4 regions of the Acidovorax sp. KKS102 genome follow, and region 4 is predicted to be linked to each of the others. Evidence: predicted binding sites of a transcription regulator. Region 4 holds the regulator's gene; each other region holds the start of a gene.
The links. The regulator FNR, encoded in region 4, switches genes on or off when oxygen is low (the NO sensors DNR and NnrR bind a similar motif). The targets are predictions, from matches to a motif close to TTGATNNNNATCAA.

Region 1 (7,335 bases), 2.6 Mb from region 4:
GACCCCGTATCATCCCGGCCCCACGCCATTGCTTTTCGCCCGATCGACACGGGCCCGCAAGACCATGATCCGACTCTCTGAAATCCGGCTGCCGTTCACCGCTGCCGAAGCCCCCGAGGCGCCCCTGCGCGCCGCTGTCACCCACATCCTGGGCATCTCCGACGCCGACATCGCCCACCTGCACGTCTTCAAGCGCAGCTTTGATGCCCGCAAGGCCGATCTGCTGGCCGTGTACATCGTGGACATCACGCTGGCCCAGCCCGAGCGCGAAGCCGCGCTGCTCGCCCAGTTTGCAGGCAACCCGCACATCCAGCCCACGCCCGACATGGCCTGGCACCCCGTGGGCCAGGCACCTGCCAACCTGCCCCTGCGCCCTGTGGTGGTGGGCTTTGGCCCCTGCGGCATTTTTGCGGCACTGGTGCTGGCGCAAATGGGCTTCAAGCCCATCGTGCTGGAGCGCGGCAAGACCGTGCGCGAACGCACCAAAGACACCTGGGGCCTGTGGCGCAAGCGCGAGCTGCATGCCGAAAGCAACGTGCAATTTGGCGAAGGCGGCGCAGGCACCTTCAGCGACGGCAAACTCTACAGCCAGATCAAGGACCCACGCCACCTGGGCCGCAAGGTGATGAACGAGTTCGTCAAAGCCGGTGCTCCCGAAGAAATCCTGTATGTGGCCCACCCGCACATCGGCACCTTCAAGCTGGTGAAGGTGGTGGAGAACCTGCGCGAGCAGATCATTGCGCTGGGCGGCGAGATCCGCTTTGAGCAGCGCGTGACGGACGTGATCATTGAAGGCACAGGAGCCAATCGCCACCTGCGCGGCCTCAAGGTGCTGAACCAGGCCACGGGCGAAACCACCGAGCTGCGGGCCGACCATGTGGTGATGGCGCTGGGCCACAGCTCGCGCGACACCTTTGCCATGCTGTACGAGCGCGGCGTGGCGATGGAGGCCAAGCCGTTCTCCGTGGGCTTCCGTATCGAACACCCGCAGGGCGTGATCGACCGCGCCCGCTGGGGCCGCCACGCGGGCCACCCGCTCTTGGGTGCGGCCGACTACAAGCTGGTGCATCACGCCAGCAATGGCCGCGCGGTGTACAGCTTTTGCATGTGCCCCGGCGGCACCGTGGTGGCCGCCACCAGCGAGCCGAACCGCGTGGTGACCAACGGCATGAGCCAGTATTCGCGCAACGAGCGCAATGCCAACGCGGGCATGGTGGTGGGCATCGACCCGCGCGACTACCCGCAGGACGCGCAGGCGTTTGAAACCCACCTGGGCCAGACCTACGGCGTGGAAGCAATGCCCGCCGGGCAGTTCCACCCGCTGTCGGGCAGCGTGCTGCAGCGCCAGCTCGAATCCAACGCCTTTGTGCTGGGCGGGCGCGACTACAGCGCGCCGGGCCAACTGGTGGGCGAGTTCATTGCCGGCAAGCCATCGACCCAGCTGGGCAGCGTGGAGCCGTCGTACAAACCCGGCGTGGCCCTGGGCGACCTGCACGCCGCCCTGCCCGGCTACGCCATTGAGGCGCTGCGCGAGGCCTTGCCGGTGTTCGGCCGAAAGTTCAAGGGCTTTGACATGCACGACGCGGTGCTGACGGGCGTGGAGACGCGCACCTCGTCGCCGCTCAAGATCGGGCGCGGCGACAACCTGCAAAGCCTGAACACGCCCGGCCTGTACCCGGCGGGCGAAGGCGCCAGCTACGCGGGCGGCATTCTGTCGGCGGGCGTGGATGGCATCAAGGTCGGTGAAGCCGTGGCGCGCAGCCTGCTCGGCGCGGCCGCATGATGCGGGCGCCCAGCCTGCCGCAGTTTGCAGCGGCGACCCTGGCCATGGCCGCCGTGGTGCTGGCGTCCAACATCCTGGTGCAGTTCCCGCTCAATGACTGGCTCACCTGGGGCGCCATCACCTACCCGGTGGCTTTTCTGGTGAGCGAACTTGTGAACCGCGCCCACGGCCCGCAGCAGGCGCGGCGGGTGGCGTGGGTGGGGTTTGCGGTGGCGGTGGCGGCCTCGCTGGTGCTGGCGCCGGTGCGCATTGCCATCGCGTCGGGCACCGCGTTTTTGCTCTCGCAGTGGCTGGACATCAGCGTGTTCGACCGCCTGCGCCACGGTACCTGGTGGCGCGCGCCGCTGGTGGCCACGCTGCTCGCAGCGGTGCTGGACACCGCCGTGTTCTGGAGCATTGCGTTTGCAGGCACCAGCGACCCGTGGGTCACCTGGGCGCTGGGGGACCTGGGCGTGAAGCTGGGGCTGGGGGTGGCGCTGCTGCTGCCATTTCGCCTGCTCATCGGCCGCCAGCTGGCAACGCACCACCGCGCGGCCTGAGCCGCACGGCGCCCGTCTTCTTTCCGCTTCTTTTTACTTGCGCTGCAAAAAGTCCACGGCCAGCGCGGCCAGACTGCGTGCGCCGGTGGGCAGCTGGTCTTCGTCGATGTCGAACAGCGCAGAGTGGTTGGGCGGCGCCTTGGCAAACTCCTTGCCCTTGGGTGGCGCACCCAGGAAGTAGAAGAAGCCCGGCACGACCTTCTGGAACTCCGAGAAGTCTTCGGACCCAGCGACCTTGGGGATCACCATGGTCTTGCCGCCCATCGCCAGGTTCAGCGCGGGCAGCGAGGCCTGCGTGAGCTGGGCGGGGTTGGTGGTCACGGGATAGGCCACGGGGCCAAAACGCACGCTGGCCTTGGCGCCGCTGGCAGCAGCAATCGACTCGGCCGTGGTGGTGATGCGCTTGAGCGCTTCCTGCCGCATGTCTTCGTCAAACGTGCGCAGCGTGCCCAACATCTCCACCTTGTCGGGGATGATGTTGTAGCGCGTGCCGCCCTGGATCTGGCCGATGGTGACCACGGCCGGTTCCTGGCTGATGTTGAGCTGGCGGCTCACCACGGTCTGCAGGCCCATCACCACCTGGCTGGCGGCCACGATGGGGTCGATGGTGGCCCAGGGCGACGAGCCATGGCCACCCCGCCCTTCCACATGGATGGTGATGTTGTCCGACCCGGCCATCAGCGGGCCGCTGCGGTAGCCCACCACGCCACCAGGCAGGTTGGAGGTGATGTGCAGCCCGTAGATGGCCTGCACGTCCTTGAGCGCACCGGCTTCGATCATGGCCTTGGCGCCGAAGCTGGGCACCTTGCCGCTGGCATCGGGCTCCACCGGCGCGCCCTCTTCGGCGGGCTGGAAGATGAACTTGATCGTGCCGGGCAGCTGGGCCTTCATGCCCGCCAGCACTTCGGCCGCGCCCATCAGCATGGCGGTGTGGGCGTCATGGCCACAGGCGTGCATCACAGGCACTTCCTTGCCCAGGTAGTTGGCCTTGGCCTTGCTGGCAAACGGCAGACCGGTGTTCTCCTGCACGGGCAGCGCGTCCATGTCGGCGCGCAGGGCCACCACCTTGCCGGGCAGGCCGCCCTTGAGCGTGCCCACCACGCCGGTGCCGCCCACGCCGGTCTGCACTTCCATGCCCAGCTTCTTCAGGTGCTCGGCCACCAGCTTGGCGGTGCGCACTTCCTGGCCCGAGAGTTCGGGGTGGGAATGGATGTCGCGGCGCCAGTTGACCATCTTGGGCGCCACGGCCGTCACGGCGGCGTCGATGGCCTGCAGGCCGGCGGCATCCAGCGCCTGGGCCTGGGCGGACGATGCGAACGTGAGCCCGCTGAGAAGCAGGCCGGTGGCCAGCGAGATGGCAGAGAGGGGTTTGTGCATGAGGCAGATCCGTGCAGGAAGTGAAAACAAAAGGGAACGCAGCAAAAAACGCACGTTCATGCTACGGGCCCACCCCGCGCTGCAGACAAGCGAAAATGGCCATCCACAGAGCCAATATCGCCATGCCCCGTTCTTCTGTCCTGTCTGCGACGGCACCGGTTTTTCGCATCGACATCCCGCTGCTGCCCGAATCAGCGGTGGGCAACGCACTGCAGTTCATCGACCTCTTGCGCGGCGCCAACCTGCTGGCCGGCCTGCGAGGTGGTGCAGGCTCGCCCCGCCTAGCCTGGCGGCTGCTGGATGCCCAGGGCCAGCCCCTGCCGCACCAGCCGGGCCCGCTGGCGGTCTACACGCAGCCCACGGCGGCGCCGGCCGACAGCCCCGCACAGGCCTGGTTCATCCCCTCGTTCCACGCGGCCGACATCCCGGCCATCCGCGATGTGGCGTCGCGCCACCGCGCCCTCTCGCGCCAGATCGGCATTGCGCTGGATGCCGGGCACAAGGTGCTTACCGTGGGCAACGGTGCCTGGCTGGCGGCGCAGAGCGGGCGCCTGCAGGGCCGCCGCGGCTGCCTGCCGTGGTTCTACCTGGCCGGGTTTGAGCGGGACTTTCCCGAGGTGGGGCTGGACGCCGGTCACGACCTGAGCGATGACGGCCCCTGGCTCAGCTGCGCGCTGCCCCACAGCCTGGGGGAGATGGCGATTGCTCTGGTGCGCCACGCGCTGGGCGATGCGCTGGCCCAGACCTGCGCCAGCGTGCTGCGGCCCGACCACGACCGCGCCCGTGCCGCCCTGCAGGCCAACGCGCAGCAACACATCCCCGCCACACGCGACAGCACCCTGGCCCGCGCCATGGCCTGGATGGAGAACCATCTGGACGAACCGTACTCGCTGGCCCGATTGGCCGAAGCGGCGGCGGTGAGCCCGCGCACCTTGCTGCGGCACTTTCAGCAGGAGCTGTCGCAGTCGCCGCTGGACCACTTGCACAGCCTGCGCTGCGCACGCGCCAAGGTGCTGCTGGAGGTGACGCTGGAGAGTGTGCCCAGCATTGCGGTGGCCTGCGGCTATGCCGACCCGGCTGCGTTCCGCCGCATCTTTGTGCGCTACACCGGCATGGCACCGGGGGAGTACCGCAAGCGCCACGCCTTGCGTGCGCCGCGCAGGCGCTGGCGGGTGGATGTGGGGGCATGAGACGCAGCAGCCTCTCCGCCCCGCTGCGAACGCGGTCCCACCACCGTTCCTCCTTGACCTGAATCAACACCCGCAGCGGACAGCGCGCAACACTGGAAGCCCTTGGGCCGACCATGCATCCGCACGCGCGGCGCAAGGGTTCGCGCCCAGCGCGCCTTCACCGGAGCCACCCCATGTCCACTGCCGCACCGACCACATCCCCGGCACCTGCCCCTGCATCGGCGAGCCTCGCCAAACGGCTCGGCCTGCTCGGCGCCCTGGTGGCGCTGCTGGCCGTGCTGGCCTTGCCCACCCCGGCCGGGTTGCCGGTGGCGGGGCAGACCATGCTGGCCATCCTCGCGTTCGCGGTGATCGTCTGGATGACCGAAGCGCTCGAATACTCGGTGAGCGCGGTGGTGATCGTCGCGCTGATGGTGTTCTTGCTGGCCTACGCACCCAGCGTGGCCAAACCCGATGGCGCGGACATGGGCACGGGCGCGGCGCTGAACCTCGCACTCTCGGGCTTTGCCAACAGCGCCGTGGCGCTGGTCGCTGCCGCGTGTTTCATTGCGTCGGCCATGACCGCCACGGGGCTCGACCGGCGCATCGCGCTCACGGTGCTGTCCAAAGTCGGCGCCCAGACGCACCACATCGTGATCGGGGCCATGGTGGTGGGCTTTCTGCTGTCGTTCATCGTGCCCAGTACCACGGCGCGCGTGGCCTGCCTGATGCCGATCATGATGGGCTTTGTGCTGGCCTTCAAGGTAGACCGCAAGAGCCGCTTTGCCGCGCTGCTGGTCATCACCACGGCGCAGACGGCCAGCATCTGGAACGTGGGCGTCAAGACCGCCGCCGCGCAGAACATGGTGGCCATCGGCTTCATCGAAAAGCAGCTCGGTGCGCAGATCACCTGGGGCGAATGGTTTGTGGCGGCCGCCCCATTTGCAGCCCTGATGACGGTGGCGCTGTTCTTCATCATGACGCGCATGATGAAGCCCGAGATGAAGGAAATTGCGGGCGGGCAGGAGACCATTCGGCAGCAGCTGGCCGAACTGGGCCCGATGACGCTGAACCAGTGGAAGCTGCTGGCCGTGGTGCTGGTGCTGCTGGGGTTCTGGTCCACCGAGAAGGTGCTGCACGACTTTGACACCACCTCCACCACCATTGCTGCCGTGGCGCTGATGCTGTTTCCGCGCATCGGCGTGATGGACTGGAAGCAGTCGCAAAAGGGGTTCCCGTGGGGTACGGTGGTGCTGTTCGCGGTGGGCATCAGCGTGGGCTCTGCGCTGCTGCAGACCAAGGCGGCGGGATGGCTGGCCCAGCTCATCGTGGGCCACCTGGGCCTGCAGATGGCGTCGGCCTTTGCCATCCTGATGCTGCTGTCCGCGTTCCTGATCGTCATTCACCTGGGCTTTGCCAGCGCCACGGCGCTGGCGTCCACCATGATTCCCATCGTCATCAGCGTGCTGTCCACCGTGCAGACGCCTGGCATCAACATCGTGGGCATGACGATGATCCTGCAGTTCGTGGTGAGCTTTGGCTTCATCCTGCCGGTGAACGCGCCGCAGAACATGATCGCCTACGGCACCGACACCTTCGACGCGCACGACTTCGTGCGCACCGGCATCGTGATCACGCTGACCGGGGTGATCCTGCTGGTGGTTTTTGCGCTGACCTACTGGCCGTGGCTGGGGCTGATGGTGACCCGCACCTGACCTGCAGGCTTACCGCAGCGCCTTCTGGCCCCCAGCGGCTGCAGGCAGGCGGAAGGCCTCCACCAGCTCGGCCAGTTGCTGCGCCTGCACGCGCAGGCCTTGCGCGGCGGCGGACGACTCTTCCACCAGCGCGGCGTTCTGCTGGGTCATCTGGTCGAGCTGCGAGACCGCCTCGCCCACCTGGCTGAGGCCCGTGGTCTGCTCGCGGGCGGCAGTGCTGATCTCGCCAATGATGGTAGCCACCTGCTGCACGGACTGGACGATCTCGCCCATGGTGCTGCCAGCGGCGTGGACCAGCTGCGTGCCCTCGTCCACCTGCCGTACGCTGTCGCTGATCAAGCCCCCGATCTCCTTGGCCGCCGTGGCCGAGCGCTGGGCCAAGCTGCGCACTTCGCTGGCCACCACCGCAAAGCCCCGCCCCTGCTCGCCCGCACGGGCCGCCTCCACGGCAGCGTTCAGCGCCAGGATGTTGGTCTGGAAGGCAATGCCATCGATGACGCTGGTGATGTCCGCTATGCGGCGCGACGACAGCGCAATGCCATCCATGGTGCCCACGACACGGTCCACCGCCTCGCGCCCGCGCTGGGCGACGCTGCTGGCGCCAGTGGCCAGGGTGCTGGCCTGCGCAGCCGCGTCGGCGCTGTGGCGCACGGTGGCCAGCAGCTCCTCCATGCTGGCGGCGATCTCTTCGAGGTTGGAGGCCGTCTGCTCGGTGCGGGCCGACAGGTCGCTGTTGCCCGCCGCGATCTCGC
Region 2 (7,335 bases), 2.2 Mb from region 4:
GCACACGCTCGGCCACCACCTGTGCCTGGTCGAGCCCGGTGGCGGGCAACAGGGCCAAAAACTCCTCGCCGCCCCAGCGCCCCAGCACATCGGCCGCACGGAAGACATCGCGGCACAGGGTGGCAAACAGCTGCAGCGCCTGGTCACCCACATGGTGGCCGTACACATCGTTCACGCGCTTGAAGTGGTCCAGGTCCATCATCAGCAGGCTGGCTGGCTCATTGCCGCGCTGCAGCAGTGCCCATTCCTGGCGCAGGCGATCGGTGAACGAGCGGCGGTTGGCCAACCCGGTCAGCACATCGGTGTGGGCCAGCACCGCCATCTGGTGGCGCGCCGCCTCCAGCTCCATCAGCATCTGGCCCTGGCGGTCGTTGGCACGCTTGAGCTCCAGCAGCCGGATCACCTGGCGCGCCAGGGCGGACAACAGGTCCTGCACCTTGGCTGACAGCTCGCGCGGCCGGTGGTCCAGCACGCACAGCGTGCCCAGCACAAAGCCATCGGGCGTGACCAGCGGCGCCCCGGCGTAAAAGCGCAGGGGGTTCTTCTGCGTGACGATCGCATAGTGCGCAAAGCGCGGGTCTTGTGCCAGGTCGGGCACGATGAAGACGCCGGACTGGCGGATGGCATAGCGGCACACCGACTCGCTCAGCGGGGTTTCGCGCAGCGCAAACCCCCGGGCGGCCTTGAACCACTGGCGCTGGCTGTCCAGCAGGCTGATCAATGCCACCGGCGCTTCGCACACGTAGCCCGCCAGGTCGGCCAGCTCGTCGTAGGCGGGCTCCATGGGCGTGTCGAGAATGCCGTAGCGCTGCAGGGCCTGGAGACGGGCCGTGTCGTCGCAGGGGTCGTCGGGAGGGGTGGTGTCGGCCATGATGCGAAGCGGCCGCGCCGCCCCCAATTGCCTTGAGATGGGGCAGCATGCCACACAAGCAGGACGGCTGCACGGGTGGAAGCCCGATGGCCCCTGGGTCACGCCAGAGTGGTGCTCTGGCCCTGCAGTGCCTGCCTCTCGTTTGTTCGTTCAGCGTCTGCTGGCGCTTGCCGCTGCGGGCGGACAGCGCAGCTGTGTCGCGGTCAGGCAGCCACAGCGGGCGCGATATCGCGTTGGGCAGCGGGCTCGCTGGCACCCGCGGCGTCGGCGTCCGAACACGTGGCCCCACCGCAACCGTGGATCAACGCACCCGGCAACGCGCCGGGAGCGTGCACCACGCCGGTCACAGGGTCAAACCCCACGCGACGCAGGTGCAGGGCCAGCGAGGCATCCATGCTCTGGGCATGCTGCGGAAACCACAGCGCCAGCTCGCTGGCCATGACGCGCAGCACCTTCAGGTCGCCCTGCTCGGCGCGGGCAGTGCCTTCACGCATCACCTGCAGCACCACCTTGTGCTGCATGCTGTGACAGTTGCCCGATGCAAATCGGGTGGAGGCCATCCAGTCGTCTTCCTGCCCGAAATGCTGCTCGGTGTGCTCCACCAGCGTACGCCAGCGGGGCAGCAGCTCTGCGTCGCGGGCCTGGTCCACGGCGGCCAGCAGGTCGACAAACTCCCGGTGGGTGTCATCCATCAGGGGCAGGTCGAGGTTCAGTGCATCAGACCATTCGAGGTGGGCCATGGGACTCCTTGGGCGGGCGGCAGATCAAACGAAGCTGCGAGCTTAGAAGCCCCGGCCCGGCCGGGTGTTGATGCAGGTCATGGCATCCCCATACGCAGCCAAACCCTGCGCCGCGCGCAGCGGGCAGGGCCTGGTACAGCCTGGTAGGGCAAGCGATCAGGTCAGGCGCTCAGCGCCTGGCCGATCAGCTCTGGCCGTACATGCGCTTGGCGTCGTCCACACACTTGGACTTGAGGTCGCCACTCATGGCATCGCAGCGCTCCTTGGCGGCCTTGTAGTTGGCTTCGTTCTTCTCGGCGGCGGCATCCTTGCGGGCCTCGGCCACGTTGGCAGCCTTCTCGGCGGCCGTGTCTGCAGGCTTGGCCTGGGCGGCGGCCACCTTGGCGTTTTCCTTGGCCTTCACGTGTTCGGCCTTGGCATCCTTCACGCACACGTCCTTGGCATTGCCGGTCAGGTCGTCGCACTTTTCCTTGGCGACGGCGTAGGCGGCATCGGCGCGGGCTTCAGCGACCTTCTGGCTGGCCTTGGCGCTGGGCTTGTACTGGGCTTCAAGTTCCGCCTTGGCCACGTCTTCCGCGCCCTTGGCTTCCTTCACGCAGATGTCCTTGGCGTTGGCCTTGAGGGCATCGCACTTTTGCTTGTTCATCTTGTAGTCTGCCGAGATGCTTTCCTTGGCGGCCTTGTGTTCCGCAGGGGTCATGGCAAAAGCGGTGGTAGCCATCAGACCAGCTGCGCAGGCGGCGATCAGTGTGCGTTGGAATGTCATGGTTTTCTCCTCGATGAAATTGAATGCAATGGATGTGAATCTTGTGGGGGCGGTATGCCAGGGGTGGCCTGGCCGGGCGCGGGGCGAAGGCCCCGCAGCGCGGTCGCGCTGTTTGCGCTATCAGTCGTTGAAGCGGAAGTCGGGGTGGCGGTCTTGCCATTCCTTGAGCTGCTTTTCAGCCGCATCGCGTGCGATGCCCTGGCGCTCTTGCAGCTTGCCCAGGAACTGTTCGCGCTTGCCGTCGATGACATCGAAATCGTCGTTGGTGAGCTTGCCCCACTGTTCGATCATCTTGCCCTTGAACTGCTTCCAGTTGCCCTTGATGGTGTCTTCATTCATGGTGTGACTCCTTGTGCGAATTTCGCTTCAGCCATCCACTCGAAGTGCGTGGAACCTTTGCGTGATGCGATGGAGTTCACTGTAAAAATGATCTGGCGCCGACGCCGTAGTCCGCTCCACGCAGCACGCGTCAGCACAGGACTACGGGCGTGACGGACATCGCCGATGCAGTGGCTCTGGCCCTCTGGCGAAGGCCCAACGCCGCCCCTGCAAGGTACAAAGTGTTGCAATGGCCCATCATTCAGACCCTGGGCGCGGCAGGCATTGCTGAGGCGTGTTTCGCTTGGTAACACTTGTGTTTCCAGGCGAGCGCGGCGTGTGATTTAGTCACGGCTGTGCTGCCAGCGGCAGACTTTTGACCACGACCACCATGACACATCCATACGAGGAGACTCTGACAACTGCGGTTGCAGAGGCACCTGAGGGCCAGCCCCTTCCCAACGAATCAACAGCCACCAGCAGTCGGGCCCATGCGCCCCTGCTGACGACGCTGTTCGCGTCCACTGCCTTGGCCGCCTGTGGCGGGGGCGGGGGCGACAGCACGCCGGGTACGGGCGCACCCGGCACCCCAGGCACACCCGCACCCACCACCCCGCCCCTGGGCAACTACGCACACCCTTCAGCCACGTCGGACAACGAGGCCGCCCGCTTTCTGCTGCAGGCCCAGTTCTCGGCATCGACCGCCGAAATCGCGGCGCTGCGCGCCACCACCTATGCAGACTGGCTGGAGAGCCAGTTCAATGCGGGCCCCAGCCAAGGCGGCTGGGACTGGCTGAACCAGCGCGGCTACGCAGACATCAGCAATGACACGGCCTACTACGACAACTCCTACCCCGCCGACTACATGATCTGGTACCAGCTCATGAAGTCGCCGGACGGACTGCGCAAACGGGTGGCACTGGCGCTGTCCGAGATCTGCGTGGTCTCGCTCAGCGGCGTGGACATCACCTGGCGCTGCCACGCCATGGCCTGGTACTGGGACCAGCTGGTGAACAACGCTTTCGGCAACTACCGCTCCGTACTGGAGAACGTGACGCTGAACGCGGCCATGGGTTACTACCTCAACACCCGTGGCAACCAGAAGGAAAACCCCGCCACGGGCCGTCAGCCCGACGAAAACTATGCCCGCGAGGTCATGCAGCTCATGTCCATCGGGCTGGTCGAACTGAACATCGACGGGACTCCCAAGAAGGACGGCTCGGGCAAGCCCATTGACAGCTACACCATGAACGACGTGACCAATCTGGCGCGCGTGTTCACGGGCTACGACTACGACCAGACGCAGAACGTGCCCACCACCGTGCCAGGCACCACACGGGTGGTTTCCAACACCACCTTTGCCCGGCTGCCCATGGCACTCAATGCCTCGCGCCACTCCACGCTGGCGGCGACATTCCTCGGAACGACGATCCCCGCCAACACGCCCGGCGCTGCGGCCCTTAAGACCGCGCTGGACACCTTGTTCAACCACCCCAACGTGGGGCCGTTCATCGGCAAGCAGCTCATCCAGCGGCTGGTCACCAGCAACCCGTCTCCCGCCTACGTGGCGCGCGTGGCGGCAGCCTTCAACAACAACGGCGCCGGTGTGCGGGGTGACCTGCGCGCTGTGGTCAAGGCCATCTTGCTGGACGACGAAGCCCGCTCGCCCGCAGGCCTCACCCAGCCCGGCTTTGGCAAGCTGCGCGAGCCCATGCTGCGCTTTGTGCAGTGGGGCCGCACCTTCGGCATCAACTCGGCACAGGGCAGCTGGAAGATCGGCGACCTGAGCGACCCCGGCTCGCGCCTGGGCCAGAGCCCGCTGCGTTCGCCCTCGGTGTTCAACTTCTTCCGCCCGGGCTACATTCCGCCATCCACCGCATTGGCCGCCGCAGGCGCCGTGGCCCCCGAGTTCCAGCTGGTCAACGAAAGCAGCGTGGGGGGCTACCTCAACTACATGCAGGGCGTGATCCGCAACGGCATCTACGTGAACGCCCCCGAGCTGCCCAACAACGCCAGCACCTCCAACAACGGCTACGACATCAAGGCCACCTATACCAACGAGCTGGCCATCGTGACCGATGCCGACGCGCTGGTGGCCCGCATCAACCTGCTGATGTGTGCAGGCCAGCTGTCTGCCGCCACCGTCAAGCTCATTGCGGATGCACTCAAGGCGACGCCCGTCACCAACGCCAGCACCGACTCCGTCAAGCTCGACCGCGTGGCGGCAGCCGTTTTCCTGGTCATGGCTTCGGCCGAATACCTCGTTCAAAAGTAAGCCCTGCCATGCACCTGCTTCAACCCGAACTCCACACCCGCCGCGCGTTCCTGCGCCGCTCCACCCAGCTGGGCCTGGCGGGCACGGCCCTGCCCTTTGCCCTCAACCTGGCCGCCATGGGCGAGGCGGCAGCCTTCAATGCCACCGACTACAAGGCGCTGGTCTGCGTGTTCCTGTACGGCGGCAATGACTACGCCAACACCGTGGTCACCTACGACGATGACAGCTACAACCGCTACAACACCATCCGGGGCGGTGGCGCAGGCCAGACGGCCGGCGGCATCGCGCTGGCCAAGGCAGCCCTCACCCCGACGCTGCTGACGCCCACCACGCCGCTGCCGGGCGGTCGCCAATACGCGCTGCACCCGGCCATGACGGGGCTGGCCGGCCTGTTCAACAGCGGCAAGGCGGCCGTGCAGCTCAACGTGGGCCCGCTGGTGGTGCCGCTGACCCGCGCGCAGTACAACAGTGCCGACCGCGCCACCTACCCCGTGCCGCCCAAACTGTTCTCGCACAACGACCAGCAATCGGTGTGGCAATCGTCGTCGCCCGAGGGCTCCACCGTGGGCTGGGGCGGCAACATCGGCGACCTGGCGCTGTCGTCCAACGGCAACTCGCTGTTCACCTGCATCTCGGTCACCGGCAATGCGGTGTTCCTGTCGGGCGACTCGGCCTTGCAGTACCAGGTCAGCACCAATGGCGCCGTGGCCATCAACGGGGTGAAGAACCGGGTCTACGGCTCATCGGCCGTGCAAAGCGCACTGACGTCGCTCATCCAGCAACCGCGCACGCAGACGCTGGAGAACGAATACAACCGCGTGACCACCCGCGCCGTGACGGCAGAAAGCCAAATCACCAACGGGCTCGCGGGCGTGACGCTGTCCACCACCTTCCCCAACAACAACTCGCTGGCCAACCAGCTCAAGATGGTGGCCCGCCTGATTGGCGCGCGCACCAGCCTGGGCAGCAAGCGCCAGGTGTTCCTGGTGTCGCTGGGCGGCTTTGACCTGCACGACAACCTGATCTCGCAACAGCCGGTGCTGATGCAGCGTGTGAGCGAGGCCATGACCGCGTTCTACAACGCCACGGTGGAGCTGGGCGTGGCCGACAAGGTCACGGCGTTCACCGCGTCGGACTTTGGCCGCACGCTCAGCTCCAACGGCGATGGCTCGGACCACGGCTGGGGCAGCCACCACCTGGTGGTCGGCGGTGCGGTGAAAGGCAAGGCGTTTTATGGCAGCGCGCCGCCAGTCAGCATCACCAACACGGCCGCCCCTGAAGACCAGTGGCATGTGGGCCAGGGCCGCCTGCTGCCGTCCACCTCGGTAGACCAGTACGCGGCCACCCTGGCCAAGTGGTTCGGCGTGGCCGACAACGAAATGGCGGGTGTGCTGCCCAACATCACGCACTTTGGCGCAGCGGCGGGGCGGCCGGACTACCCGGTGGACCTGGGGTTCCTGTAACGCATTGAGCCCCCGCAGCCTGGGGGCCGCAGGTCAGGCCCAGGTCACGAGGCCGGGTCACCACCCGGCTCCCCAATAATGGCGGCATGACGACTCCCTCTGCTCCCCCGCTTCGCCCGCGCGTGGTCATCATCGGTTGCGGGTTCGGCGGCCTCGAAGCCGCCCGCGCCCTGCGGGGCGCAGCGGTGGAGGTGACCCTGGTGGACAAGACCAACCACCACCTCTTCCAGCCCCTGCTCTACCAGGTGGCCACGGCCGGGCTGTCGGCCCCGGCCATTGCGGCGCCCATCCGGCATCTGTTCCGCCAGCAGCGCAACGTGACCACCTTGCTGGGCGAGGTCACCCGCATCGACGTGGGCCAGCGCACCGTGCACCTGGCAGACGGCGCCACGCTGCCGTACGACCACCTCATCGTGGCCGCCGGTGCCACGCACAGCTACTTTGGCCGCGACGACTGGGCGGCCTATGCGCCCGGCCTCAAGACGCTGGACGATGCGTTCGAGATCCGCCGCCGCGTGCTGCTGGCGTTCGAGGCGGCCGAGAAAGAGCCTGACCCCGCTCGCCGCGCAGACTGGCTCAACTTTGTCGTCGTGGGCGCGGGCCCCACGGGCGTGGAAATGGCCGGCACGCTGGCAGAGATTGCGCGTCACACGCTGCCCGGCGAGTTCCGCCACATCGACCCCGCCAGCGCGAAGATCATCCTGCTCGAAGGCGGTGCGCGCGTGCTGCAGGCCATGCCAGAGGCTCTGAGCCAGCGCGCCAAGGAACAGCTGGAAAAGCTGGGCGTGGACGTGCGCCTGGGCGCGCGTGTCACCGCCATCGACAGTGATGGATTGAAGGTCGAATCACCCGCAAGCGCCACTACATCAAGCGCAAATAGCTATCATATAAATAGCAAATGC
Region 3 (7,335 bases), 2.0 Mb from region 4:
ACGATGTTGCTGGTGCGCATGTTCTGGTCGGTGATCACCAAGCTGGAGTTGATGGTGAAGGTCTGGCCCTGGACGGTGGTGATGGCGGTGTTCACGGGCACTTCGGCCTTGAGCACGCGCGCGGGCACCACGTGGTAGGTCAGCACCTGGGTCAGCAGGGTCTTGTTGGCCAGCAGCGCGTCCTTGGTCACGCCCAGCTCGGTCAGCAAGGCAGCAAACGCTGCGTTGGTGGGCGCAAACACGGTGAAGGGCCCAGCGCCTTGCAGTGTGCTCACCAGCCCGGCGGCCACCACGGCCTCGACAAGGATGCTGAAGTCGGGCAGCGCCGAGGCGGTGGCCACGATGTCCTTGTCGGCGGGCAGCAGCACCTTGTCCACCAGATGCACCACGCCGTTGCTGGCCTGGATGTCGGTGCTGGTGATGGTGCTCACGCGATTGCGGCCGTCGGTGATCTTCAGGCCGTTGTTCGACTCGATCTTGAAGAAGCCGCCCGACACCGGCGTGATCGCCTTGCCCAAGGGCACATCGGCCCGCATCACCTTGCTGCCCAGCACGTGGTAGGTGAGCACGGCGGTCAGCAGGGGCTTGTTGGCCAGCAGCGCTTCCTTGGTCACACCCAGTTCGGTCAGCAGCGCGGCAAACGCTGCGTTGGTGGGCGCAAACACGGTGAGCGTGCCCGTGCTCAGCGTGGGCGCGAGGCCCGCAGCGACCACGGCTTCGACCAGGATGCTCAGCTCGGGGGTGTTTTGGGCCAGCTCGACAATGTTGCGCTGGGGCTCGTCGTCTCCGCCCCCACAGGCTTGCAGCAGGGTGGTGCTGGCGCCCAGGGCGGCAGCCATCAGGACGGTGCGGCGATTGAATACGGTATTCATGGCGGCTTCTCCTCGTGAATGGATGGTGGGTGAAAAGAGCGGTGGTGCCGGTGGCTTACTTGGGCATCAGCACCGTGTCGATCGCATGGATCACGCCGTTGCTAGCGGCCACGTCGGTGGCAATGACCTTGGACTGGTCGACCATCACGCCCATGCTCGTGCTCACTGTGAGTTCCTGGCCTTGCACGGTCTTGACCTTGCCGGCCTTCACGTCGCTGGCCATGACCTTGCCGGGCACCACGTGGTAGGTCAGCACCTTGGTCAGTGCGGCCTTGTCGGCCAGCAGGCCGTCCAGCGTGGCCTTGGGGATCTTGGCGAAGGCTTCGTCCGTGGGGGCAAACACCGTGAATGGGCCGGGGCCCTTGAGGGTGTCCACCAGACCGGCGGCCTGCACGGCGGCCACCAGGGTCTTGAAGTTGCCCGCTTTCACAGCGGTATCGACGATGTCTTGCGCCATGGCGCTGAAGGTGGCGCCAGCGGTCAGAGCGAGTGCAATCAGGGTCTTCTTCATGGGTCGTTCCTCTCGGTTTCGATGGAATTGACACGCCAAGATGGGCGTGGCGCGAATGTATAACCATTTGGTACGAAAGTAAACTGATTGGTTATTCAATAACCATTCAGTCGTAACGAGATGAAAAAAAGCCCTGCAAGGCAGGGCTTTTGGACGGTGTTGCGCGGTTGCGCAGCGGACCCGCGCGTTCAGCGAACGATCAGCAGCGGCACCTTGCTGTGCGCCAGCACCTGGGTGGTCACCGAGCCCATCACCAGCGTGGCGATGGCGCCATGGCCGTGCGAACCCATGACCAACAGGTCGAACTTGCCGGTGTCTGCCACCTTGGCGATGGTTTCGCCCACCGCGCCGACCTTGACGCTGCGCTTGGCATCCACGCCATGGCGGCCGAGGAACTTGCACACCGGTGCGAGGATTTTTTCGGCTTCTTCGGCGTGGTAGTTGTCCACCACTTCCTTGCCCAGCGCGGCACGGGCGCGGGGAGGCAGCGGGGCCTGCACCGTCAGCACGGTGTAGGTGTGGGTGCCGCCCAGCAGTTCTTCGTGGGTGGCCAGGTAGGCCAGCATTTTCTTGGTGTAGGCGCTGCCATCGACAGCAAGCAGGATGTTCATGGTGTTCTCCGAAAAGGGATGGGGCAGACTACTCTGCGCGGGTGCCTGTTGTCTTGACCTGGGTCATGTTGTTCTGTTCGGCGCGTGGCGGATTCGTACGAACCGCATGCTGATCATACGGTGACCACGCAGCGCGGCTGAAACGCTGCCTGCTCGCCCTTGCGTGCGTAACCGAGCGGGTTGGCCACCACCCGGCACTGCCAGGGCGATCCGTCGCTGCGCTGGCCCTGCACGGTGTAGTCGCTCGGCGCGTGCAGGTGGCCATGCAGCCACAGCGGGGTGTGCATCAGCAGGTCGTCCAGTGCGTTGCAAAACCCTGCTGTGCCAGGCACCAGACCGTAGCGGGGGTCGGCGCTGCGCAGGCTGGGCGCAAAGTGGGTGACGACCACGGTGGGGCCGTCAAAAGGCTGCTGCAGCACATCGCGCAGCCACTGCTGGCAGACCAGCGCCTGCTCGCGCATGGGCTCGGCCAGAAACGGCTCTGTGTGGCGCGTGCCCCCGGTCTTGCGCAGGTAGAAGTTGGCCGCGCGAAAGGCTTTGTCGCGCAGCTTGAGCCGGCGTGTGAGGTCGGTCGTGCCCTCATGGTCGGCCAGTGCGTCGAAATCGCTCCACAGCGTCGTGCCGACAAAACGCACGCCTTGCAGCACCAGGGTTTCGCGCTCCAGCCACACAATGCCCAGGCGCTCGCAGGTCTGGCGCAGCCGCAGGTGCGCGGCATCGAAGTCCTGGGCGTCGTACTCGTGGTTGCCGGGCACAAACAGCACGGGGGTCGGCCAGCCTGCATATTGGGGCAACGTCGAAAACCGGGCCAGGCCGAAGTCGTCGTCGTCCAGTTGAGAGCCCTGCTGGTAGGAGCCCACGTCCCCCGCCAGCACCAGCACATCGGCGCCGGGGGCGGGTTCGGGCACAAAGTGCGGGTGAGCCTCCAGATGGAGGTCGGAGAGAAGCTGGATATTCATCAGATTGGGCGCAGATGGGTGCAGTCTACGGCGTGCCGTGCAGGTCCTGCCCGGGGAAGGTGCGTCGCGCTGACCGCGCGAGGGCCTGCAGCAGCCAGGTCATCGCGGCCTGCTGGGGGCCGCGCCGGCGCCACAGGGCATCTACGTGCACGGCGGGCACGTCCAGCGGCAGGGCCCGTTGCACCAGGGCGTCGGCAATGCCGGTCACCGGCACAAAGTGGCGTGGCAGCACGGTCAACAGGTCCGAGCCCGACACCACCCGCCCTGCCGTGAAAAACTGATTGACCGTGATCACCACCTTGCGCTCGCGGCCCAGCGACGCCAGGGCTTCGTCGATGAAGCCAAAAGGGCGGCCCGAAAAACTCACCAGCATGTGCCGCGCGGCGCAGTAGGTGTCCAGCGTCAGCGGGGCGTCGGCCAAAGGGTGGCCCTGGCGCATCACGCACACGTATTCGCCGTCGTACAGTCGGCGACTTTCAAAGGCCACCACGCCGCCCGATTGCGCCCGCGCGGTGAGGTCGGCCAGCGCTGCGGGAAAGTAGCCCACGGCCATGTCGGCCGCCTCTTCCTCTAGCAGGCGCCGGGGGTCGCGCGTGGTGAGCGGCAGCACGCGAATGGAGATGCCAGGGGCTTCGCGCTCGATGATTTCCACCAGGGCGGGCACCAGCGTCGCCGCCGTGGCATCGGCCATGGCCAGCACAAAGGTGGACTCGGCCGTTGCCGGGTCAAAGTGACCGGGCGCCAGGGACTCCTGCAAATGGGCCAGAGCCTCGCGCACTGGCGGCCACAGGGCCAGCGCGCGAGGCGTGGGCTCCACGCCCTGGCCACTGCGCACCACCAGTTCATCCCCCACCACGTCCCGCAGGCGCCGCATGGCGTTGCTGACGGCCGGCTGGGTGATGGAGAGCTTGTGCGCGGCCCGGGTGAGGCTGCGCTCGGCCATCACCTCGTCAAAGACGCGCAGCAGATTCAGGTCCAGGGAGCGGAAGTTCAAAGGGGTCATGGTGGTCTCAAAGCATATTCATCACTGAAATGAATATCAATGATTCAAAATATAAACTTGAACATGCAAAGGGTAAACCCTAATATCACCCCATCGCCCGGCAATCTCGCCACAAGCGTTAGAAAAGGGAAACCGAAATGACCGCCTTTGCACACGTTGAGTACCCCACCGAACACCCCGGCGTTGTCCGCGCCGAAAACGCTGCCGCCGCCCTGAAGAGCGCTGCCGCCCATTTTGACGGCGCGCGTGGCGCTGCCTCCTTGCTGCTGGCCGCCGTGGTCTCCGCGCTGCTGGTGGTTGCCAACCAGGTCATCGACACCTGGACCGAAGGCCACCTGCTGGCTGCCTGGATGGTGCTGTGGCTCGTGGCCTTTGCTGCGCTGGCCCTGCTGACCAGCCCCGCCCGTCGCGCTGGTGTGGCGCTGCGCGGTTCCGCGCTGGCCTGGGCCGAAAGCCGTCGCCGCGCCGCTGAAGACCAGCGCACCTGGCAAGTGGCCCTGAAGGACCCCCGCATCATGGCCGAGCTGAACCACGCAATGGGCATTCCCACCGTGGACAGCATTCGCAAGTACTACTGAACTGAGGGTTTAGCGCAGCACACGCTGCGCAATCCAGCGAATTTAAGCCGTGGCAGACGCCACGGCTTTTTTTGTGTCTGCGTTTGTCATGCCCCACATGCCCCATTCCTGGTGCTCCAGGCCGCTGCTGTAGCTGCAGCGCGGAGGCGAAAAAAAGCCGTCCCGCGAGTGCGAGACGGCTTTGAGTGGGGGAGCTTCCTGGATCGAATGGGCGTATCAGGCCGCCAGGCGCTTTTCCAGTTGCGCCTTGGTATCGAGCAGTGCCTGGGGTAGGTGGTAGGCCAGCTGCTCAAAGTGGGCGGTGTGCAGCTTGAACTCTTCCGCCCATGCGGCCTTGTCGATGCTGGTCACGGCGTCGAACTTCTGGGCACTGAAATCCAGACCGGTCCAGTTGATCTCGGCGTACTGCGGGGCCACGCCGAACATGGTTTCCTGGCCTTGGGCCTGGCCTTCGATGCGGTCAATCATCCACTTGAGCACGCGCATGTTGTCGCCATAACCGGGCCAGACGAACTTGCCGGCTTCGTCCTTGCGGAACCAGTTCACGCAGAACACCTTGGGCAGCGCCTTGCCGGTGGCGGCAATTTGGCCTTCCATGTTCAGCCAGTGCTGGAAATAGTCGCTCATGTTGTAGCCGCAGAACGGCAGCATGGCGAAGGGGTCGCGGCGCACCACGCCCTGGGCGCCAAAGGCGGCGGCGGTGGTTTCGGAGCCCATGGTCGCAGCCATGTACACGCCTTCGGTCCAGGTGCGGGCTTCGGTCACCAGCGGCACGGTGGTGGAGCGGCGGCCGCCGAAAATGAAGGCGTCAATGGCCACGCCATTGGCATCGTCCCACTGGGGGTCGAGGGCTGGGTTGTTGGTGGCAGCCACGGTGAAGCGCGAGTTGGGGTGCGCAGCCTTGGCGCCGGTTTCCTTGGCGATCTGGGGCGTCCAGTCCTTGCCTTGCCAGTCGATCAGGTGATCGGGCAGCTTGCCGGTGTCCTTTTCCATGCCTTCCCACCACACGTCGCCGTCGTCCGTCAGGGCCACGTTGGTGAAGATCACGTCCTTGTCCAGGCTGCGCATGCAGTTGGGGTTGGTGTGCATGTTGGTGCCGGGGGCCACGCCAAAGTAGCCAGCCTCGGGGTTGATGGCGTACATCTTGCCGTCGGCATGGGGCTTGATCCAGGCAATGTCGTCACCGATGGTGGTGACCTTCCAGCCGGCAAAGCCCGCCTCGGGCGGCACCAGCATCGAGAAGTTGGTCTTGCCGCACGCGCTGGGGAAGGCCGCTGCCACGTGGTACTTCTTGCCTTGGGGGTTGGTCACGCCCAGGATGAGCATGTGTTCGGCCAGCCAGCCCTGGTCACGGCCCATGGTGGAGGCGATGCGCAGGGCCAGGCACTTCTTGCCCAGCAGCGCATTGCCGCCGTAGCCCGAGCCGTAGGACCAGATTTCGCGCGTTTCGGGGTAGTGCACGATGTACTTGACCTTGGGGTTGCAAGGCCAGCTCGTCGTGTCCTTCTCGCCTTCGGCCAGGGGCGCGCCCACGGTGTGCATGCAGGGCACGAACTCGCCTTCCACGCCCAGCACGTCGTACACGGCCTTGCCCATGCGGGTCATCAGGCGCTGGTTGACGGCCACGTAGGCGCTGTCGGTCAGCTCCACGCCGATGTGGGCAATGTGGCTGCCCAAAGGGCCCATGCTGAAGGGCACCACGTACATGGTGCGGCCCTTCATGCAGCCGTCAAACAGCGGCTGCAGCGTGGCGCGCATTTCAGCGGGAGCCATCCAGTTGTTGGTGGGGCCGGCGTCTTCCTTGGAGGCCGAGCAGATGTAGGTGCGGTCTTCCACGCGGGCCACGTCCGATGGATCGGACCAGGCCAGGAAGCTGCCGGGGCGCTTGGCGGGGTTCAGCTTCTTGAAGGTGCCGGCATCGACCAGCTGCTGGCACAGGCGGTCGTACTCTTCCTGGGAGCCATCGCACCAGTAGATGCTATCGGGCTTGCACAGGGCGGCCATGTCGGCCACCCAGGCGAGCAGTCGGGCGTTTTTGACGTAAGCGGGGGCGTTGAGATTCAGGCCCTGCATCGTGGGTGCGTTCATCGGGGAGCTTCCTAAGTTGAAAAAACGTTTTTTCAAAGGAAGCGGACCGAACGGGTCACGGCGAGGCCTGGCGCAATTGCGGTGCTGAGCGCTGCCTTTGAAAAAACGGCTTTCGTGCTCAGTCGGCGGGCGGGAGCGTGTGTCAGCCCCACGGGTGGAGGCTAGTTCCACGGATTCCGCGGGTCGGCTGGGATGTCAATTTTATGAATCTGCCGCCCATTTGTCTGTCAGACAGGGGTCAAAACCATGCAAAAAAAACATGAGGTTATGCATGAAATCCGACGCCCTGCAGGTGCCGGGCTGGGGCTCGAGAACCTGTTCAAAAAGACTCCAAACAGGTTTTAAGGCCGGGTCGCCGCACCGCTCCAGCGCTCAAAGCCCGCCTTGCGCAGCGCACAGGCCGGGCAGGTGCCACAGCCATAGCCCCAGGCATGCAGCGTGTCGCGCACGCCGTGGTAGCAGGTGTGCGAGTCGTTCACGATCAGATCGACCAGTGCTTGCCCACCCAGGGTCCGCGCCAGCTCCCAGGTTTCGGATTTGTCCAGCCACATGAGGGGCGTCTCGAACGTGAACCGCTGGCCCATGCCCAGCGACACCGCCACTTGCAGCGCCTTGAGCGTGTCGTCTCGGCAGTCGGGGTAGCCGGAGAAGTCGGTCTCGCACATGCCGCCCACCAGGGTGTGCAGCCCGCGCCGGTAGCCCACGGCGGCCGC
Region 4 (7,335 bases):
ACTCCGTCAAGGCGATCGAGCTGCACTTCTGGATGGCGACCATCGGCATCGTGCTGTACATCGCCGCCATGTGGATTGCCGGCGTGATGCAGGGCCTGATGTGGCGCGCCATCAACCCCGACGGCACACTGACCTACACCTTCGTTGAAAGCGTGAAGGCGACCTATCCCTTCTACGTGATCCGTGTGGCCGGTGGCCTGCTGTACCTGGGCGGGATGATCGTGATGGCATGGAATGTGTGGATGACTGCGATCTCCGGCCGTTCGGTCAAGGTGGCAATCCCTGCCGTGAACGCGGCACACGCCTGAGTCCGAAGGAGCTTTACCCATGTCCAACAACAACACATCTGCTTCGACCGGCTTCACCCACGAAAAGGTGGAAACCAACAACTTTCTGATGATCGTGCTGATCCTGATCGTGATCGCCATTGGCGGTCTGGTCGAGATCGTGCCCCTGTTCTTCCAGAAGTCCACGACCGAGGCGGTCAAGGGTGTCGAGCCATACAACGCTCTGCAGCTGGCAGGCCGCGACATCTATATCCGCGAGGGTTGCTACAACTGCCACTCGCAGATGATCCGCCCCTTCCGCGCCGAGACGTTGCGCTACGGCCACTACTCGGTGGCGGGCGAGTTTGTGTACGACCACCCCTTCCAGTGGGGTAGCAAGCGCACAGGTCCCGACCTGCACCGCGTGGGTGGCAAGTACAGCGACGAATGGCATCGCATCCACCTGAACAACCCCCGTGATGTGGTGCCCGAGTCCAACATGCCCGCATACCCCTGGCTTGAAAAGAACCAGGTGGACCCCGCAGTGATGGCGCCCCACATGAAGGCCCTGCGCACCGTGGGCGTGCCTTACACCGACGAGCAGATCACGGCTGCGGCGGGCGAGGTCAAGGGCAAGACGGAGCAGGATGCGCTCATCGCCTACCTGCAAGTCATGGGCCGTGCGCTCAAGTAAGCAAAGGAGATATCCCATGGACATCACCACCATGCGCATCGTTGCCACCCTGGCATCGATGGCCTGCTTCATTGGCATCTGGGTCTGGGCCTACCGAGGCCGCAACAAGGCCCGGTTCGACGAGGCAGCCCAGCTGCCTTTCGAGACAGATTGACCTTCACCAGAACGAGAACACCCCATGAGTGACTTCACCAGCAATTTCTGGTCGGTCTTTGTGACCACGCTGACCCTGGTCGGCATCATCGCCTGTGGCATCCTGCTTTGGATGGCGGGCCGCAAGAAGGTGGTGGCCACCTCCGACAACACCACTGGCCACGTTTGGGATGAGGACCTGGTCGAGATGAACAACCCCCTACCGCGCTGGTGGGTGTGGCTGTTCGTCATCACCATCGTCTTTGGCCTGGGCTACCTGGCCGCCTATCCGGGCCTGGGCAGCTTCACCGGCAAGCTCAACTGGACGCAGAAGGGCGAGTACGAAGCCGAAATGGCCAAGGCGAAGACGGAGCTGGAGCCGCTGTACGCACGCTTTGCCTCCATGAAGCCTGAAGACGTTGCCGCCGACCCCCAGGCCCATGCCATTGGCGAGCGCTTGTTCATGAACAACTGCGCACAGTGCCACGGCTCGGATGCGCGCGGCAGCAAGGGCTTCCCCAACCTGACGGACAACGACTGGCTGCACGGCGGCACGCCCGAGAAGATCCGCGAGACGCTGGAGAAGGGCCGCATCGGCAACATGCCTCCCATGGCAGCCGCAGTGGGCTCCCCGGAAGACGTGCGTAACCTGTCGCACTACGTGCTGAGTCTGTCGGGCAGCCCCCATGACTCGCTGCGCGCATCGCTGGGCAAGGCCAAGTTTGCCGCCTGCGCAGCCTGCCACGGCATGGACGGCAAGGGCAACCAGGCGCTGGGCGCGCCCAACCTGACCGATGACATCTGGCTGCATGGCTGGGGCGAGGCCGCCATCACCGCCATGATCAACAACGGCAAGGTCAACCAGATGCCTGCACAGGCCGAAAAGTTGACCGAGGCGCAGATCGGCGTACTCTCTGCCTATGTGTGGGGCCTGTCGAACAAGCAGGTGGCTGCACGTTGACCTGGCTGCCGGGCGGTGCGTGAGACGCACTGCCCGGGTTTCCGTTTGAAGGCATCCCTTTTACGCCTTATCTCCGTTCACAAAGCGACACCATGAGCACACCCAGCGAGCCGGCTCGCAAGGTCATCCCGATTACGCCAGTCGCGGCAGATGCGTCTTCTGCGGGCGAGATCATCTCGCTGTACGAAGCGCAAAAGAAGATCTACCCGCGCTCCATCAGCGGCCTATTTGCGCGCTGGCGCTGGGGCATGGTGTTTCTCACACAGCTGGTGTTTTACGGGTTGCCGTGGTTTGAGTGGGGCCAGCGCCAGATGGTGCTGTTTGACCTGGGGGCTCGCAGGTTCTACATCTTTGGCCTGGTGCTGTATCCGCAGGATTTCATCTACCTCACCGGCCTTCTGATCATTTCGGCGTTGTCGCTGTTCCTGTTCACTGCAGTGGCCGGGCGTCTGTGGTGTGGCTTTGCGTGCCCGCAGACGGTGTACACCGAAATGTTCATGTGGATCGAGCACAAGATCGAAGGCGATCGCAGTGCCCGGCTCCGCCTGGACAACGGCCCCTGGACGTTCGAGAAGATCCGCAAGAAGTTTTTCAAGCAAGTGGTGTGGATCGCGGTGGCCCTGTGGACCGGGTTTACTTTTGTGGGGTACTTCGTCCCCATTCGAGAGCTGGGCAGCGAGCTGCTGGCGTTCCAGGGCAGCTGGCAGATTTTCTGGGTGCTGTTCTACGGTTTTGCCACCTATGGCAATGCGGGCTTCATGCGCGAGCAGGTCTGCAAGTACATGTGCCCTTATGCGCGCTTTCAAAGCGCGATGTTTGATAAAGATACGCTGATCGTTACCTACGACCCTGAACGTGGCGAGCAGCGTGGTCCGCGCAAGAAGAACATCGACTACAAAGCCCAGGGGCTGGGCGATTGCATTGACTGCTCGCTGTGTGTGCAGGTCTGTCCCGTGGGCATCGACATCCGCAAGGGCTTGCAGTACGAATGCATCGGCTGTGGCCTGTGTGTGGACGCCTGCAACACCGTGATGGACAAGATGCAGTACCCGCGTGGGCTCATCCGTTATTCGACCCAGAACGGCGTGGCCAAGCACTGGACGCAGTCGCAGATGTTGCGCCGCGTGCTGCGCCCCCGCGTGCTGATCTACAGCGCCGTGCTGGTCACCCTGTGCGTGGCCATGTTGGCCAGCCTGGTGGTGCGCACGCCGCTGAAGGTGGATGTGGTGCGGGACCGCGCTGCGCTCTCGCGCATCGTGGCAGGTGGCAAGCTGGAGAACATTTACCGGCTGCAGATCATGAATGCCACCGAGGGCGAGCAGCGTTATCGCATCAGTGCGCGGGGCCTGGAGGGGCTCGAAGTGGCTTCCGAGGCTGAAGTGGACATTGGCGCGGCAGAGTCTCGCTGGGTGGCCGTGCGGTTGCAGATTCCTTATGGTTCCGCCACGCCCGGATCGCACGCCGTTCAGTTTGATGTGCAGGCCGTAGGAGCAGCGGCCCATGTCACGGAGAAATCCGTGTTCCTTGTACCGCGCTGAGCGGTATTCCGGTGGGGCCCTTCAGGGCCGCACTTTGACCGATATTGTTGAGGAGTAAAGCACCATGTCTTCAAACCCTGCCATTGCAACCCCGGCGGCAACCGTACCCTGGTGGAAGTTTGGCCATGTGTGGCTGGTGATTGCCGGGCCTCTGATCGTGATCGTGGCGGGCTTTGTGACGCTGTGGCTGGCGATTTCGCGGCCCGACCCCGTGGTGGCGGAGGACTACTACCGCCAAGGCATCGAAATCAACAAGACACTGGTGGCGCCGGAAAAGAGTCTGGCGCCGGCCCTCAAGGCCCGCAACCATGCGGCCACCCCTGTGCAAGACCAACCACGCTGAAACCCCAGGGTCGCACACGCTGGCGACCCCGGCAGCACCAGGAGACAGAACCTATATGTGGACGCAACGCCTGATGTGGATTGCATGGCCCGCCTTTTTGATGGCGGGTGTGCTGGAGATGCTGGTTTTTGCCATGGTGGACCCCCAGGACCTGCACTGGTTCGGGCAGCCTCTGGCGCTGTCGAGGCAGGGGGTGTACACCCTCGCATTTTTTGTGTTCTGGGCCATCACCATGGCCACCAGCGCATTGACCACGCTACTGTCCATGTCCCCGTTTGAGGTCAACCGCTGTCCCGTGCCCGACGGGGAGCGCCCTGACGATTGCCGCAAGACATCGTCGTCTTGCTCCTGAGCCTTTTTCGCCGTTCATGCGGGCATGCGCTGCATGCCGTTTTAAAAGGGACCGGCGGACTTTGGTACGGCCCCGACTCTCAGCCGACGAGGGGCCGTAATCAGTGGCAGGTCTGCTGGCTGTTCACAATGCGTCGCAGGGCATCGGTGTCGAGGATGCGCACATGGCGCTGTTTGACTTCCACGATGCCTTCTTCCACAAACTTGGAGAAGGTGCGGCTCACTGTTTCAAGTTTGAGGCCCAGGTAGCTTCCGATCTCTTCGCGCGTCATGCGCAGCACCAGTTCTGATTGCGAGAAACCCCGTGCATGCAGGCGCTGCACCAGGTTGAGCAAGAAGGCCGCCAGGCGCTCCTCGGCACGCATGCTGCCCAGCAGCAGCATCACACCATGTTCGCGCACGATCTCGCGGCTCATGATCTTGTGCACGTGGTGCTGCAGGGCCGTGACTTCGCGGGAGAGTTCTTCTATGCGGTCGAAAGGCATGACGCAGACCTCGGCATCCTCAAGGGCCACCGCGTCACAGGTATGGTGGTCGTTCACGATGCCGTCCAGCCCGATGATCTCGCCCGCCATCTGGAAGCCCGTGACTTGATCGCGCCCGTCTTCGGTGGCTACACAGGTCTTGAAAAAACCGGTGCGGATGGCGTACAGGGACGTGAAGGACTCGCCATTGCGAAACAGCGTGCCGCCGCGCTTGACCTTGCGGCGGACAGCAACGACCTCGTCAATGCGCTGCAGTTGCTCTTCGTTCAAGCCCACGGGCATGCACAGCTCGCGGAGGTTGCAGTTGGAGCAGGCGACTTTGATGGTGAGCGGGTTCATAGACACATGGGCTTGGGTTAGCGGTCAAGCATATCGCGCTTGCCGTACACGAACCTGAATACAGAGCGCGGGCAAGCGGCTGACCTTCATCAAATTGTCGCCGTATCGCTTGCGGGTTCACTTGATGCAGGTCAAGGACATGTCCCGGAGCCTACGGCACAGTCAAGGTGTACGCAAGGAAATTTCCCCATGACTGCTGTTTCGCCAGACCTTCTGCGCCGCTTTGACGTGCCAGGGCCCCGCTATACATCCTATCCAACTGCCGACCGTTTCGTGGAGGCGTTTGGTCAGGAAGACTATGTGCTGGCGCTGCAACAGCGCCGCTCGGGCACGCTGGCCAAGGCCATGCCGCTGTCCCTGTACGTGCACATCCCGTTTTGCGAATCCTTGTGCTACTACTGTGCCTGCAACAAGATCATCACCAAGCACCATGACCGCGCCGAGGTCTACTTGCGCTACCTGAGCCGCGAGATCGACCTGCACACCGCGCACTGTGGCGTAGGACAGGTGGTGAGTCAACTGCACCTGGGCGGTGGCACGCCCACCTTCCTATCCGATGATGGATTGCGGGAGCTGATGGCCATGCTCAAGCGCAGCTTCACGCTGGCGCCTGGGGGGGAATACTCGATCGAGGTGGATCCTCGCACCGTCAATGCAGAGCGTCTTGCACTGTTGGCTGAGCTGGGTTTTAACCGGCTGAGTTTTGGCGTGCAGGACTTTGATGCCGAAGTGCAGAAGGCTGTGCACCGCATCCAGCCTGCCGAGCAGGTGTTTGCGCTGGTCGAATCTGCGCGTTCGTTGGGCTTTGACTCGGTGAATGTGGATCTGATCTACGGCCTGCCGCGCCAGACGCCCGAGTCTTTTGACCGCACGCTGGCCCAGGTGGCGCAACTGCGGCCTGACCGCATCGCGCTGTATGCCTACGCGCACCTGCCAGAGCGTTTCAAGCCACAGCGCCGCATCATCTCTGCGGAGTTGCCCACGGGCGCGAGCAAGCTCTCCATGTTGTCGCGCTCGCTCGATGCCTTCATGGATGCTGGATACGTGTACGTGGGCATGGACCACTTTGCGCTGCCCACCGATGCACTGGCCGTGGCCAAGCGCCAGGGGCGCCTGCACCGCAATTTCCAGGGCTACAGCACGCAGCCGGACTGCGATTTGATCGGCCTGGGCGTATCGGCCATTGGCCGTGTGGGGGCAACCTACAGCCAGAACTCCAAGACGCTGGATGAGTACTACGACTTTCTGGACCAGGGGCGGTTGCCCGTGGTGCGGGGGCTGGCGCTCACGCGCGACGACCTGGTGCGCCGTGCGGCCATCATGGCCCTGATGTGCCAGGGGGAACTGCTGTTCGAGCCGATGGAGCAGGCATGGCTGATCGACTTCCGCCAGTATTTCGCGGCGGAGTTGGCCCAATTGGAAGGCATGCAGGAGCAAGGGCTGGTGCGCGTTGGGCCAGAGGGCATTGAAGTGACTGCGACCGGTTGGTTCTTCGTGCGGGGCATCGCCATGGTTTTTGACCGCTATCTGCAGGCAGACCGCAACCGCGCCCGGTTTTCGCGCATCATCTGATACCTATGCTTGCCACGGTCGGCTGGACTGCTCTGCTCATGGGACTCGCTGGCGGGTCCCACTGCCTGGCCATGTGCTCCGCGCCCTGTGGAGCGCTCGTGGGGCAGGGCGGCGCGCCACTGGCGGAGGGCAGTGCCGAGCGGGTGGTGCGCTGGGCGCCGCGTGGCGGCGTACTGCAGCGCACCGTGGCCTTTCATGCGGGGCGCCTGGTGGGCTATGCCAGCGCCGGTGCATTGGCGGCCTTGGCCATGGACAGTCTGGCATGGCTGACCCAGCAGACCACCGCGCTGCGTCCCGCCTGGACGCTGATGCACGTGGCGGTGATGGCCTGGGGGCTCATGATGATGGTGCAGTCGCGCCAGCCCGCCTGGGTGGAGCAGGCGGGTCGCTCCGTGTGGGCGCGTGTTCGACCGCTGGTCGGAGCGCCAGGCGGCGTGATGGCGGCGGGGGGCCTGTGGGCCCTGATGCCTTGCGGGTTGCTCTACTCGGCTCTGTTGGTCGCGGCGTTCAGTGGAGGGCCGCTGGAAGGTGCTCTGACCATGGCCCTGTTTGCCGTGGGCAGCGGGGTCTGGCTGGTGGGTGGCCCCTGGGCTTGGAGCAGCCTTCGCAACCGGCTGAATCTCGCACGGGCTCAGTGGGGCACGAGGGCCGCAG

Region 1: C380_RS03500 (DASS family sodium-coupled anion symporter) is a predicted target of FNR. The motif match lies at 4,943-4,956, and genes of this name have one in related genera.
Region 2: C380_RS01700 (hemerythrin domain-containing protein) is a predicted target of FNR. The motif match lies at 1,679-1,692, and genes of this name have one in related genera.
Region 3: C380_RS00855 (universal stress protein) is a predicted target of FNR. The motif match lies at 2,048-2,061, and genes of this name have one in related genera.

What each region holds. Positions count from the first base shown of each region.
Region 1 covers NC_018708.1:774,795-782,129, reverse strand. Annotated here, with positions in the region: gene C380_RS03520 (NAD(P)/FAD-dependent oxidoreductase) at 65-1,783, shown strand; gene C380_RS03515 (VUT family protein) at 1,780-2,322, shown strand; gene C380_RS03510 (amidohydrolase) at 2,356-3,699, opposite strand; gene C380_RS03505 (GlxA family transcriptional regulator) at 3,822-4,889, shown strand; gene C380_RS03500 (DASS family sodium-coupled anion symporter) at 5,063-6,583, shown strand; gene C380_RS03495 (methyl-accepting chemotaxis protein) at 6,593-7,335, opposite strand, start outside.
Region 2 covers NC_018708.1:373,489-380,823, reverse strand. Annotated here, with positions in the region: gene C380_RS01705 (sensor domain-containing diguanylate cyclase) at 1-871, opposite strand, end outside; gene C380_RS01700 (hemerythrin domain-containing protein) at 1,075-1,611, opposite strand; gene C380_RS01695 (hypothetical protein) at 1,796-2,377, opposite strand; gene C380_RS01690 (CsbD family protein) at 2,498-2,716, opposite strand; gene C380_RS01685 (DUF1800 family protein) at 3,087-4,970, shown strand; gene C380_RS01680 (DUF1501 domain-containing protein) at 4,979-6,433, shown strand; gene C380_RS01675 (NAD(P)/FAD-dependent oxidoreductase) at 6,520-7,335, shown strand, end outside.
Region 3 covers NC_018708.1:179,573-186,907, forward strand. Annotated here, with positions in the region: gene C380_RS00845 (fasciclin domain-containing protein) at 1-872, opposite strand, end outside; gene C380_RS00850 (fasciclin domain-containing protein) at 928-1,383, opposite strand; gene C380_RS00855 (universal stress protein) at 1,572-1,994, opposite strand; gene C380_RS00860 (metallophosphoesterase) at 2,108-2,953, opposite strand; gene C380_RS00865 (LysR family transcriptional regulator) at 2,979-3,956, opposite strand; gene C380_RS00870 (hypothetical protein) at 4,094-4,534, shown strand; gene C380_RS00875 (phosphoenolpyruvate carboxykinase (GTP)) at 4,751-6,622, opposite strand; gene queC (7-cyano-7-deazaguanine synthase QueC) at 6,964-7,335, opposite strand, start outside.
Region 4 covers NC_018708.1:3,392,964-3,400,298, reverse strand. Annotated here, with positions in the region: gene ccoN (cytochrome-c oxidase, cbb3-type subunit I) at 1-308, shown strand, start outside; gene ccoO (cytochrome-c oxidase, cbb3-type subunit II) at 328-960, shown strand; gene C380_RS15575 (CcoQ/FixQ family Cbb3-type cytochrome c oxidase assembly chaperone) at 977-1,114, shown strand; gene ccoP (cytochrome-c oxidase, cbb3-type subunit III) at 1,139-2,053, shown strand; gene ccoG (cytochrome c oxidase accessory protein CcoG) at 2,146-3,591, shown strand; gene C380_RS15560 (FixH family protein) at 3,656-3,934, shown strand; gene C380_RS15555 (hypothetical protein) at 3,990-4,286, shown strand; gene fnr (fumarate/nitrate reduction transcriptional regulator Fnr) at 4,387-5,109, opposite strand; gene hemN (oxygen-independent coproporphyrinogen III oxidase) at 5,299-6,681, shown strand; gene C380_RS15540 (sulfite exporter TauE/SafE family protein) at 6,687-7,335, shown strand, end outside.